DNA from 2 places in the Vagococcus sp. WN80Y genome. Region 1 is predicted to be linked to the other one. Evidence: riboswitches for the same ligand, from Rfam matches in the RefSeq annotation. Region 1 holds a riboswitch; the other holds the start of a gene.
What was found. A riboswitch is a leader RNA that binds a small molecule or an ion and turns the genes downstream of it on or off. The one in region 1 is predicted to bind thiamine pyrophosphate.
Positions count from the first base shown of each region.

Region 2: another riboswitch for thiamine pyrophosphate. It lies ahead of thiM (hydroxyethylthiazole kinase); the one in region 1 lies ahead of thiT (energy-coupled thiamine transporter ThiT).

Region 1 is NZ_JCAQHY010000170.1:29,287-35,022, reverse strand. It holds gene AC5KOD_RS17885 (helix-turn-helix transcriptional regulator) at 1-277, shown strand, start outside; gene AC5KOD_RS17880 (PhzF family phenazine biosynthesis protein) at 425-1,291, opposite strand; gene AC5KOD_RS17875 (nucleoside deaminase) at 1,440-1,916, shown strand; TPP riboswitch at 2,050-2,153, shown strand; gene thiT (energy-coupled thiamine transporter ThiT) at 2,220-2,810, shown strand; gene AC5KOD_RS17865 (ABC transporter ATP-binding protein) at 2,855-4,615, opposite strand; gene AC5KOD_RS17860 (ABC transporter ATP-binding protein) at 4,616-5,736, opposite strand, start outside.
Region 2 is NZ_JCAQHY010000007.1:21,141-26,876, reverse strand. It holds gene AC5KOD_RS01665 (Tex family protein) at 1-638, shown strand, start outside; gene AC5KOD_RS01660 (SprT family protein) at 649-1,155, shown strand; TPP riboswitch at 1,334-1,458, shown strand; gene thiM (hydroxyethylthiazole kinase) at 1,621-2,421, shown strand; gene thiD (bifunctional hydroxymethylpyrimidine kinase/phosphomethylpyrimidine kinase) at 2,418-3,245, shown strand; gene thiE (thiamine phosphate synthase) at 3,229-3,885, shown strand; gene AC5KOD_RS01640 (3-oxoacyl-ACP reductase) at 3,882-4,637, shown strand; gene AC5KOD_RS01635 (SRPBCC family protein) at 4,758-5,171, shown strand; gene AC5KOD_RS01630 (MarR family winged helix-turn-helix transcriptional regulator) at 5,161-5,622, shown strand; gene AC5KOD_RS01625 (EVE domain-containing protein) at 5,628-5,736, shown strand, end outside.

The DNA.
Region 1 (5,736 bases):
GAAGATGATGAAAAATGAATTAGAAATAGGTAAAATGAATAAGTACAGTCTAGGAATGTTTGGAGGATGGGTTTCACTGGTGCTAGCAACTTCGTTAGTTGTAGTAGTTGGCTTCTATGGCTTCTTGTTAATGGCATTAGCAGTTGCTTGGTTATTCTACTGTGCCTTTAAACTAGAAAGGGTTAAAAAGGCTCATAACATTCAAACCTATGCGGAAATTACGGCCTTTATGGAAAATAAAGAACCGCAAGAGCACGTAATAGATAAAGAGCATTGAAAAGGTGAAAAAGTGCTACTGATGATGGCATCAGTAGTTATGACACTAGTTGCGTTAATGATAGTCACGTTCTTGTTGAAGCAATTTATTTAAATAATTACTTAAAAAAGCTATCAGATGAGGTGAAATACCCGTCTGATAGCCTTTTTATGGTAGCTGAATTTCTTGTTTGATGACGGCTTGTCCGCCAATGAAAACTTGTTTTAAGGTTTGGTCGATGACCGTCAGTTCGGCTAAAATTTTTCCTGTTTGATCAGCTGTTTGTCGTCCTTGTCTAAAGTCATATCTAAGTTTAGTGTGGTTGACATGCTTGAATAAGTAGCAGGCGAGCGCTGCATTAGAAGTTCCAGTCGCGTATTCTTCATCGATACCAACTGATGGAGCAAAATTGCGGCATAGGGTTGGCAACTGGTTGTCCTCTGGTAGCGTAAAGACATGGTAGCCAATAATAGTTAGCTCCTTTGAAATAGCTGAGATTTTTTTGAAGTCAGGTTGTAAATTTTGCAGTATAGTTGAGTTCTTAACAGGAATCATTAGGTCTTTTAAGCCAGTCGAAACAATTGTTAATGGGAGCTCCGTTAACAAATCTGTCACAGATAAACCAAGAGAGTTGGCAATCTCTTGGTTGTTTGGTTGTAAGTCGTAGAAAACAGGCAATTGCTGTTCCATAAAAATGGTCCCATCCTCTGATAAAGATATCGCAAAAGAACCCGCTTTAGTATGGATGGTTTGATATTTTTCTACAAGTAATTGCAGATGATTTAGTAAATGAAAAGCCGCGATTGTTGCATGACCACACAAAGGAACTTCAGCTAAGGGGGTAAAATAGCGACAGTTAAACTCGGTTTGATTTATAGGCGCTACAAAGATAGTTTCTGCATAACCTAAGCGGGCTGCAATAGTTTGCATTTCTAGGTCTGACAGGTTATCGGTCTCTGTTACTAGTTTGACTCCGGCAGGATTGCCACCTGCTCCTTGATAGATAAAGCTGTTAACTTCATATACGATTGACATGCTGTTCCTCCTTGTTAGACGGTTATCATCAGTCTACCATATTCGCATAGTAATATGGCTATTTAGCTGAAGCCTTTTTTGAGGGGATGAGTTACTGTATAATGGATAAGTATCGAACAAATCAGAGAAAATGAAAAGAGGAAGTAAAATGACTCAACATATTCCGTATTTAACTCGTTGTATTGACTTATCGAAAGAGGCTAGAAAGCATGGTAATACGCCTTTTGGAGCTTTATTAGTTAATAATCAGGGAGAAATTATTTTAGAACAAGAGAATATTGAGGTGACTGAGCACGTTTGTACGGGTCATGCTGAAACGACGTTAGTTCAGGAAGCGTCGAGACGATATAGCAAAGCTTTTCTGGCAGAGTGTGTTCTCTATACAACTGCTGAGCCTTGTGCGATGTGTACAGGAGCGATTTATTGGTCAAATGTAGGGACGATTGTCTATGGTATGACTGAAAAGCGTCTATTAGCTTTAACTGGTAGTGATGAACAAAATCCAACCTTCGATTTGCCTTGCCGAGATGTTTTAGCTAGAGGTCAAAAAGAGGTCACAGTAATTGGGCCATTTCCAGAACTTGAGGAAGCGATAGCGGAAGTTCATCAGGGATTTTGGCAATAAGCTTAGAGGTAGGGGAAAACGAGAGTCATTCAAAAAAAGCGACTGCCACAAGCAATTCCAAGCGTTTGACATATCATGAAAACACTGTTATTATGTGGGAGTGATAGGGATATTACACAACTAAATAGAACTTACCATCACAAAGGGGTGCCTGAAAAGGCTGAGATTAAGCGCAAGCTTGGACCCTTCGAACCTGATTGAGTTGATACTTACGTAGGGATTGTGATGGAGCAGAATATATTATTCTACTCCTCCTTTGTTGTATGGCCTTTGTTCTATACAAATTTAAGGAGGAGTTTTTTTATGACGTCAAAACGCTTATTAGTTTGGATTGAAGGAGCAGTAGTTGCTGCTTTAGCTATCGTACTTTCATTGATTCCAATCGGAATAGGTAGCAGTTTTTCAGTTTCATTAGGGATGATTCCCTTAACGATCTACGCGATGCGTCGGGGCACAATGCCTGGACTATATGCTGGATTGATTTGGGGGTTATTGCATTTTTTAACAGGACAAGTCTATTTTTTAAGTGTCATTCAAGTCTTGATTGAGTATTTACTGGCCTTTACTTTTGCCGGATTTGCTGGCGTGTATCATGATAAAATCGTTCAAGCAGTTAAAACTGGCAATCGTAGTCAGTTACTTGGTTCTATTGTTGCTGCCACCTTAGTTGGAAGTGTGGCTCGTTATTTTTGGCACTTTGTCGCAGGCGTTGTATTTTGGGGAGCCTATGCCTTTGGTGGCATGAGTCCTTTGCTTTTCTCATTGGTAATGAATGGGGCGAGTGGCTTGGCAACAGCAGCAGTCACCGCGATTATTGCTGTTGCAATCGCCATTAAAATGCCGCAACTGTATATGGCCGGTGAGAAAATTTCACCAGTAAATCAAGTAAAATAATACCGTAAAAAGCCCTTTTCCATTTTCGGAAAAGGGCTTTTTGGTTATTCTTCTGAAAACTGTGATTCATGGAGCTGTCTATAAAACCCGTTTGGCTTTTTAAGTAAGTCTTCATGACGACCAATTTCGACAATCTGACCATTGTCCATTACGAGGATAGTATCAGCCTCGCGGATTGTGGACAAGCGATGGGCAATGACAAAGCTTGTTTTACCCGTCATCATTTTTAGGAAAGCTGCTTGAATCGTTTGCTCGGTCAATGTGTCAACAGAGCTAGTGGCCTCGTCAAGAATCAACATAGGCGGTTCAGAAATCATCGTTCGAGCAATTGTTAGAAGCTGTCGCTGCCCATCGGAAATTTTGATGCCAGCACTGCCAATAACGGTATCATAGTCCTGTGGCAATTTCTTGATAAAGGAATGAATATTGGCAGCCTGAGTCGCTGCGATGATGTCTTCCTCTCGAGCCTCTGGTCGTCCAAAGGTGAGATTATCTCGAATCGACCCATCGAAGAGCCATGTATCCTGTAGAACCATGCCAAAAGCTTGTCGCAAAGAATCGCGAGTGTAGGCTGTAATTGACTGTCCGTCAATTTCGATGCTGCCCTCATTAATATCATAGAAGCGCATCAATAAATTAACTAAAGTAGACTTTCCAGCACCAGTTTTACCGACAATAGCAACAGTCTCACCAGGCTGTACCTCCAAATTCAGCCCTTGAATCAAGGGTTTGTCAGGAACGTAAGAAAAGGAAACATTCCTAAAGCTGATAGCCCCTTTAGCTTGGGTTAAACCTAACGCGTTCGGCGAGTCTGGTGTTTCAGACGGCTCATCAATAATCGCAAACGTTCGTTCAAGTCCTGCTAAAGCTGTTTGAATTTGAGTGGTAATGCCTGATAATTCGATAAAAGGTTTCGAAAATTGACTTGAATAAATCGTAAAGCTAGAGATCATTCCAACACTGAGATTGCCTGTTCCTTTAAGCGCGAGCAAGCCGCCAACTAGCCCGATAAAAACGTAAGCAAGGTGGTCGATAAATCGAGAGAGTGGGTTAGTCAGAGAAGAAGCGAATTGAGCTTTTTGACCTTCAACTAATAGTTTATTATTCATTGCATCGAAGGTTTTTTGCGAGACCTCTTCATGTTGGAAGGCTTTAACGATTTTTTGGTTTCCAATAACTTCATTGACAAAGCCGGAGATCTCACCGACGATTTTTTGCTGGGCAGAGAAGCGTTTTTGACTAGTGTGTGCCACCACCCATGTGACCAAAAATATCAATGGCGTGGCAATCAAGACGACGATAGTTAAAATCGGACTGAGAATCAGCATGGATAATAAGGAGATGACCACGATCGTCATGCCAGAAAAAAGTGTATTGAAAATCGCGACGCAAGCCTCAGAAACAAAATCTAAATCATTGGTAAAACGGCTGATAATAGTGCCGTGAGCGGTCTGATCATAGTAATTAATTGGCAAATTATTTAAGTGATAGAACGTGTCTTTTCGTAACTCTGCAACAGCCTTATAGGACATACAATTGCCGAGCAGTTGCACAAGCCATTGGGAAAGAGAGGCAACCAATAAAATTCCCGCTAATAAATATAAAATTCGCATTAAGGCACTAAAGTTGACCTGCCCCTCGCCAATCATGGTGTCGATCCCTTTACCAGTCAGGTAAGTCATAATAACCGTGGCGGTCCCACCACTGATACCTAATAATAAGGCACCAGTAATTTCCAATTTATAAACGGCTAAGTATGGTAAAAAGCGTTTGAAAGGAGTTGAGTTGCTTGATTTATTACGCATTTACTCGTCCTCCTTTTCTTGTTGTGAGGCAAAAATTTCTTGGTAAACTTCTGAATGAGCCATTAAGTGGTCGTGCGTTCCCAGTCCCACTTGTTGGCCATCTTTTAGAACTAATATTTTGGCAGCCTGTTGGACAGAACTAACTCGTTGAGAGACAATAATTAAACTTGTATCGGTCAAATCCCGATGTAGTGCTTGGCGCAATTCAAAGTCAGTTTGATAATCTAGAGCACTTAGGGAGTCATCCAAAATCAGAAAATGGGGGTGCTTAATTAGAGCTCGAGCGATAGTTAACCGTTGCCGTTGCCCTCCTGAAAAGTTTTTTCCACCTTCTAAAACTGGCGTATCTAGCTGTTCTGGCAAGGCTTTGACAAAATCATACGACTGAGAAGTCCGAAGCGCCTGCCAGCACTCCTCATCAGTTGCCTCGGGTTTTCCCCATTGAAGATTATCGCGAATAGTACCCGTAAAGAGGACACTCGTTTGTGGCACGATACCAATTTTTTTGCGTAAATCAGTTAAGGCATAATCCTTAACGTTGTGACCTAAGAGCTGAACGCTTCCTTGGGTTGCTTCATAAAAACGCGGAATTAATTGCGTTAGAGTACTCTTTCCACTTCCTGTTGGGCCGATAATACCCAACATTTCGCCTTTTTCTAAGGCGAAATCAATGGCCTCTAAGGCTAGCCCGCTTTTTGCGCTATAGCGAAAGCTCAGATTTTTAAACACAAGAGGAGCTGCTGAGTCGATAGGAAGTAACTCTTTATCAGAATGGTCTTGAATGCTGACTTCGGCGTTAAAAATTTCATTTACTCGCTCCGCGGACGCAGAAGCTCGAGTGAAGATAACGACTAAGTTTGAGACAACAATCAAGGCTAAGAGCATTTGAATTAGATAGTTAATTAATGCTAATACTTCACCTTGCCCCATAGCACCAGTGTTGACATTTAGCCCACCAAAATAAAGCAGAGCCACAATGGATGCGTTCATAATAAAGGTTGTAGCAGGATTTAACAACGCGGAAATATTCGCCACTCGCGTGTAAGCTTGAGCTAAATTATCGCTAGTATCAACCATTTTATGTCGTTCATTTTCTTTTTGCGCGAAAGCACGAATAACCC
Region 2 (5,736 bases), on a different contig from region 1:
ATATTGTCAGTTATCGCGAAGAGAACGGTGCATTCACTAGTCGACCGCAACTAAAAAAGGTGCCTCGTTTGGGACCTAAAGCGTATGAGCAGGCAATTGGTTTCTTGCGAATTCCTGAAAGTAAAAATATTTTGGATAATACAGGTATTCACCCAGAGAGCTATGGAGTAGCAAAAACAGTTTTAGCAGAGGCTAAGGTTGGGGCGAAGGAACTAGGAACAGCTGATGCCAAGGTAGCGTTAGAACATCTTAATACGAATCAAGCTGCGGCTCAATTAGAGGTTGGGAAAGAAACGTTGACGGATATTATTGCTGGATTGATTCAACCGGGACGCGATTTGCGTGATGAAATGCCGGCTCCACTGCTGAGACAAGATGTGTTAAGCATGGAGGATTTAAAACCAGGAATGGAGCTTCAAGGGACGGTTCGCAACGTAGTTGATTTTGGAGCTTTTGTGGATATTGGAGTGAAGCAAGATGGGATGGTTCACATTTCAAAGTTAAGTAATAAATTTGTTAAACATCCGACAGACGTTGTAGCAGTTGGAGATGTTGTCACAGTTTGGGTTGACGAGGTTGACCTTCGCAAAGGGCGAATTGCTTTAAATATGTTGGGACCAGCCAAAGAGAAAGGATAGAAGGGTATTGATGGTTTTCAGTCATGCACTGTACGAGGAGTTCGATTATCTTGAAGAGATAGATGATATCGAAGAATTAACTGATGACCGTTTGCAAGAATTGGTGGAGTTAATCTCCACCAATGAATTCGATCGACCATTTAAGCATCGTGCTTTTTTAAATAGTCGGTTGCGAACAACGGGTGGAAGGTATCATTTAAATACCCATAATTTGGATTTTAATCCAAGAGTTTACGAACGATATGGCATGGAAGAATTGATTAATGTAATTAAGCATGAATTATGTCATTATCACCTTCATCTTGAAGGGCGGGGCTTTCAGCATCGGGATGCGGATTTTAAAAATTTATTGAAAAAAACTGGTGGAAGTCGATTTGTTAAACCATTAGAAGAACAGAAGCCAGAAAATTATCACCAATACGAATGTTGTAAATGTCATAATTTGATTTTACGCAAACGTCGAATTAACATACGTAAATATAGTTGCCGCTGTGGTGGTCAATTAAAACATTTATAAGGATGCAAGTTAGGTAGTTTAAGAGTGGCTTGCATTCATAATGAGTTAATGGTTATTGCAATTTGAAGCCTCTTAGACCTGTTTAGGGTCTTTTTTTGTTTGATAAAAGGGACTGCTAATCTAGTTAAATCGCTTGCATGCCATCTGACTTCGTGCTATTGTGAAGGTAATTGAATAGTTCAACCACTAGGGGGGCGAGGCTGAAAGTAATCTACGACTATCAGCGAGCTGAGATAGGTAATTACCTGACCCTTAGACCTGATCTGGTTAATACCAGCGGAGGAAATGTGGCAGCTAACTAACTGTTTTTTAGCTATATAAATAGTAGCGATATAGTTAGTTATTTAGGTACAATAGACCCTAAGATGCCCACTTTCTGAATACGAGAAAGTGGTTTTTTGGGTTCTTTATGCGGACATTTTTCAAGGGGGACTAGTCAAAATAATCCATAAAGGAAGAGATTTGATGAACGAATTTGATTTATTGACTAGAATGAGAAGGCAAAGCCCTTTGGTTCATAATATGACGAACCAGGTTGTTGCTAATCATGTTGCAAATGGCTTATTGGCAATAGGAGCTGCGCCGATAATGGCCTATGCTAAGGAAGAGGTGGCTGTTATTGCACCGCAGGCTAGTTGTTTGGTTTTAAATATTGGTACAATAACGACGCCTGTTTTAGAAGCGATGCTGATAGCTGGTCGTGCGGCCAATGAACACGGTATACCAATTGTATTGGATCCAGTGGGAATTGGTGCAAGTCCATACCGTGGTGAAGTCGTAACAAAATTGTTGGCAGAGTTGTCGATTACGTTAATTCGTGGAAATGCTGGTGAAATTGCGCAATTGGCTGAAGTTCCATGGAAAGCTCGTGGTGTTGATAGTGGTACTGGTGATTATTCAATAGCTAAAATGGCGGAAAAGGTGGCACTGGTCAATGAGTGTGTAGTTGCTGTTAGTGGAGAAACAGATTGGGTCAGTGATAGTAAGCGGTTAGTCAGTATCTCGAATGGCGACTCGCTTATGACTCGTGTTACTGGGATGGGCTGTTTGCTGAGTGCGGTTTGTGGCGCCTTCATCGGTAGTCATCAGGATGCTTTTGAAGGAACAGTCGCAGCTCATATCGTTTATGGGATTGCGGGGGAAAAAGCGGCCAATAACACACAATTACCTGGAAGTTTTAACGAGAATTTCATTAATCAATTGGATTTGTTAAGTGAAAAGGATCAAATTCTAATCAAAGCAAGCTGGGAGGAAATGGAATCATGACAATAGCTCAAGCATGTACAATTGCTGGCTCTGATAGTGGTGGTGGTGCAGGAATTCAAGCGGATATTAAAACATTTCAAGAACGACAGGTCTTTGGGACGTCGGTAATTGTTGCAATAACAGTTCAAAATACTTTAGGTGTGACAGGTGTCTATCCTACCCCCATAAAGGCTGTTAAAGAACAGCTTCATGCAGTATTTTCCGATTTTGATTTGAGAGCAGTCAAAACTGGCATGCTAGTTGATGAGACTTACATGAAAGCTGTGTCTGAGTTTTTATTGGATTATCCAAAGGTTCTTCTGGTAGTTGATCCGGTGATGATTGCAAAAGGAGGTGCGTCACTTATGGCAGAACAAGCAATGACAATGATGAAAGAGTCTTTAGTTCCATTGGCGACGTTAATTACCCCCAATTTGCCTGAAGCGGAAGAATTAGTTCAGTATTCAATTGAAACAGAAGTAGATATGATAAAAGTGGCTCGTGATATCCAGACGATGGGAAGTAAAAACGTGTTAATTAAAGGGGGACATGCACAACTGAATCTTGCTGAGGCCCGTGACTATTTATTGTTGGCAGACGGGAGTGGCCACTGGTTAAGTGGCCCAAGATATGAGACGAAAAACACTCATGGGACTGGCTGTACCTATTCAGCCTGTATTACAGCGGAGCTAGCTAAAGGAAAATCAGTTCTTGAAGCGGTCGAAGTTGGTAAAGCGTTTATAGATGCGGCGATAAGCGATGATTTGGAACTTGGTCATGGACAAGGGCCAACTAATCATTGGGCATATGGTCGGAGGGAGAGGGAAAATGAAGCAAACAATTAACTGGCAGCGTGCTTTAAAGGTTTATTTTATTGCGGGAACACAGGATGTGGCAGATGGAAAGTTCCTCCCTTTGTTAGAATCTGCAATTGAAAGTGGCATTACGTGTTTTCAATTGAGAGAAAAGGGTCAAGGATCTTTGAAAGACCCAATGGCGGTCAAAAAATTAGCCAAAGTGTGTCAACGACTCTGTAAGCAGGGGGATATCCCGTTTGTTATTAATGACGATGTCGCTCTGGGAATTGATCTTGGGGTAGATGCTGTTCATGTGGGACAGTCAGACAAGCCAATTAGTCAAACACTTGCAGAGGTTAAGCCTTATGGAATTGATGTCGGCCTGTCGATCAATACTTTAGCACAATTTGAGGCGGCCTGTAAGCTCCCAACTCTTGACTATGTTGGAGTTGGCCCAGTTTTTAAAACACAATCGAAAGCGGATGCTCAACCAGTTGTCGGCCTTTCTTTATTAGAAACTGCAGTACAATTAAATCCGTCACTACCTAAAGTGGCAATTGGTGGGATTGGGTTGGCTAATGTTGGACAGGTTAGAGAAACAGGAGTAGATGGAGTGGCGGTTATTTCAGCTATTACTGATAGCCAATCAATGGCACAAACAATTCAACTACTTGGAGGGCAAAAATGAAGAGAGAAATTGTATTAGTGACGGGATCAAGTCGAGGCTTAGGACGGGCAATCGCGTTAGAATTTGGAAGGCAAGGCTATTTTATTGTGGTTAACTACGTTAAAAATCGTGAGCTGGCCGAAAAGGTTGTTGCAGAAATTGGTCAGGAACATGCGGTGGCAATACAAGCAGATGTGCGTGATTTAGTTGAAGTTAACCAAATGGTGGCACAGGTTAAAGAACGTTTTGGCACAATCACAGTGTTAGTGAACAATGCCTTAGTTGATTTTCAATTTAATCCGTTAACCCAGAAGGCATTATCAGATATTAGTTGGGAAGACTACGAAAATCAATTTGCTGGTGCGATGAAGGGAACGCTTAACACTGTTCAGAGTGTCATGCCAGATATGATTGAGAAACATTTTGGTCGAATCATCCAGATAGGAACTAACTTGTTTCAAAATCCAGTAGTTCCTTATCATGAATATACGACGTCGAAAGCGGGCTTATTAGGTATGACGCGGAATATGGCAAAAGAGCTAGGCAGTCACCAAATTACGGTCAATATGGTATCAGGTGGTTTGCTACAAACAACAGATGCATCGGCAGTGACAACTAAAGAAGTATTTCAGTTAATAGCTGAAAGTTCTGCTATGAAGAAAGTGACTACACCAGAAGAAGTAGCAAAGGTAGTAGCCTTCCTTGGATCAGTGGGTGCAAGTGGGATTACAGGACAAAATATAGTGGTTGATAGTGGCTTGACTTGGAATTAAATGACTGATAATGAAAAGGACAGCGATTAGTTTGTAGCTAACCGTTGTCCTTTTTATATCTTGCTTTTAATTATAAGTTAACTTATAATAAGTTTATATATTATTAAAGGAGTGTTAAAAATGGAGTTATCTTTTCAGTTGAAAATGAATGCTACAAGTAGTCAAGTGTGGGAGTATTATGAAAATCTAGATAAATGGTTTTTGTGGGAAAAGGACTTAACAGCTATTTCTCTTGAAGGTGAGTTTATTGCAGGGACAAAGGGGGCAATGGTATTAGAAGGAATGCCAGAGATGGCAATTGAGCTGGATTTGGTTATAAAAAATCAGGTGTTCAGAGACATTACATTGACGCCAGTAGGCTCAATTGCTTTTACTCATACGATTGAAGAAGTTGAGACAGGCGTCTTGGTTAAACATTCAGTAAAGATTGATACTGACAATAAAGAAGTATTACCAATGTTGATTAGCATTTTTAAAGATGTACCTGAAACAATGTTTTTATTGAAGGAAGTAGTGGAAGCCAATGGAATTTAAATCAAGAAATAAACAAAATTCTGATGAGGCTATTGGATTGCAGTTTATTAAAGTCTATAATTTATGGCATAACCAGATTAAAATTACTTTACAACAAGTTGACCTGACTCATCCTCAATTTATCGTTCTGACTTCTCTAGGTTATTTGCAACAAACTAAACAGGAAATTACTCAGGTAATGGTGTCAAAAATCTCTGAAATGGATGTTATGACAGTTTCACAGGTTTTACGAATATTAGAAAAAAAAGAGTTGATTTTGCGACAGGCTCATTCAACAGATACGCGGGCTAAGGCTTTGTCGTTAACTGAAAAAGGAATCTTGGTTATGAATCAGGCGTTACCATTGGTTGAGGGAGTGGATCAAGAGATTTTTGGTGTTCTAGGCGAACGACAAGGGACATTTACTAATTATTTAAAAGAATTAATTAAGAAGCACGAAGAGAGGAAGTGACGATTCTGGCTAATTATTGGGTAGGAGTAGTTTCCAAAAATCATGTGGAAATAGGTGTTAGAGGTGGTTTTTGTCAGCTAAATCATGGAAAAAAAGCACCTTTGACACGAATGC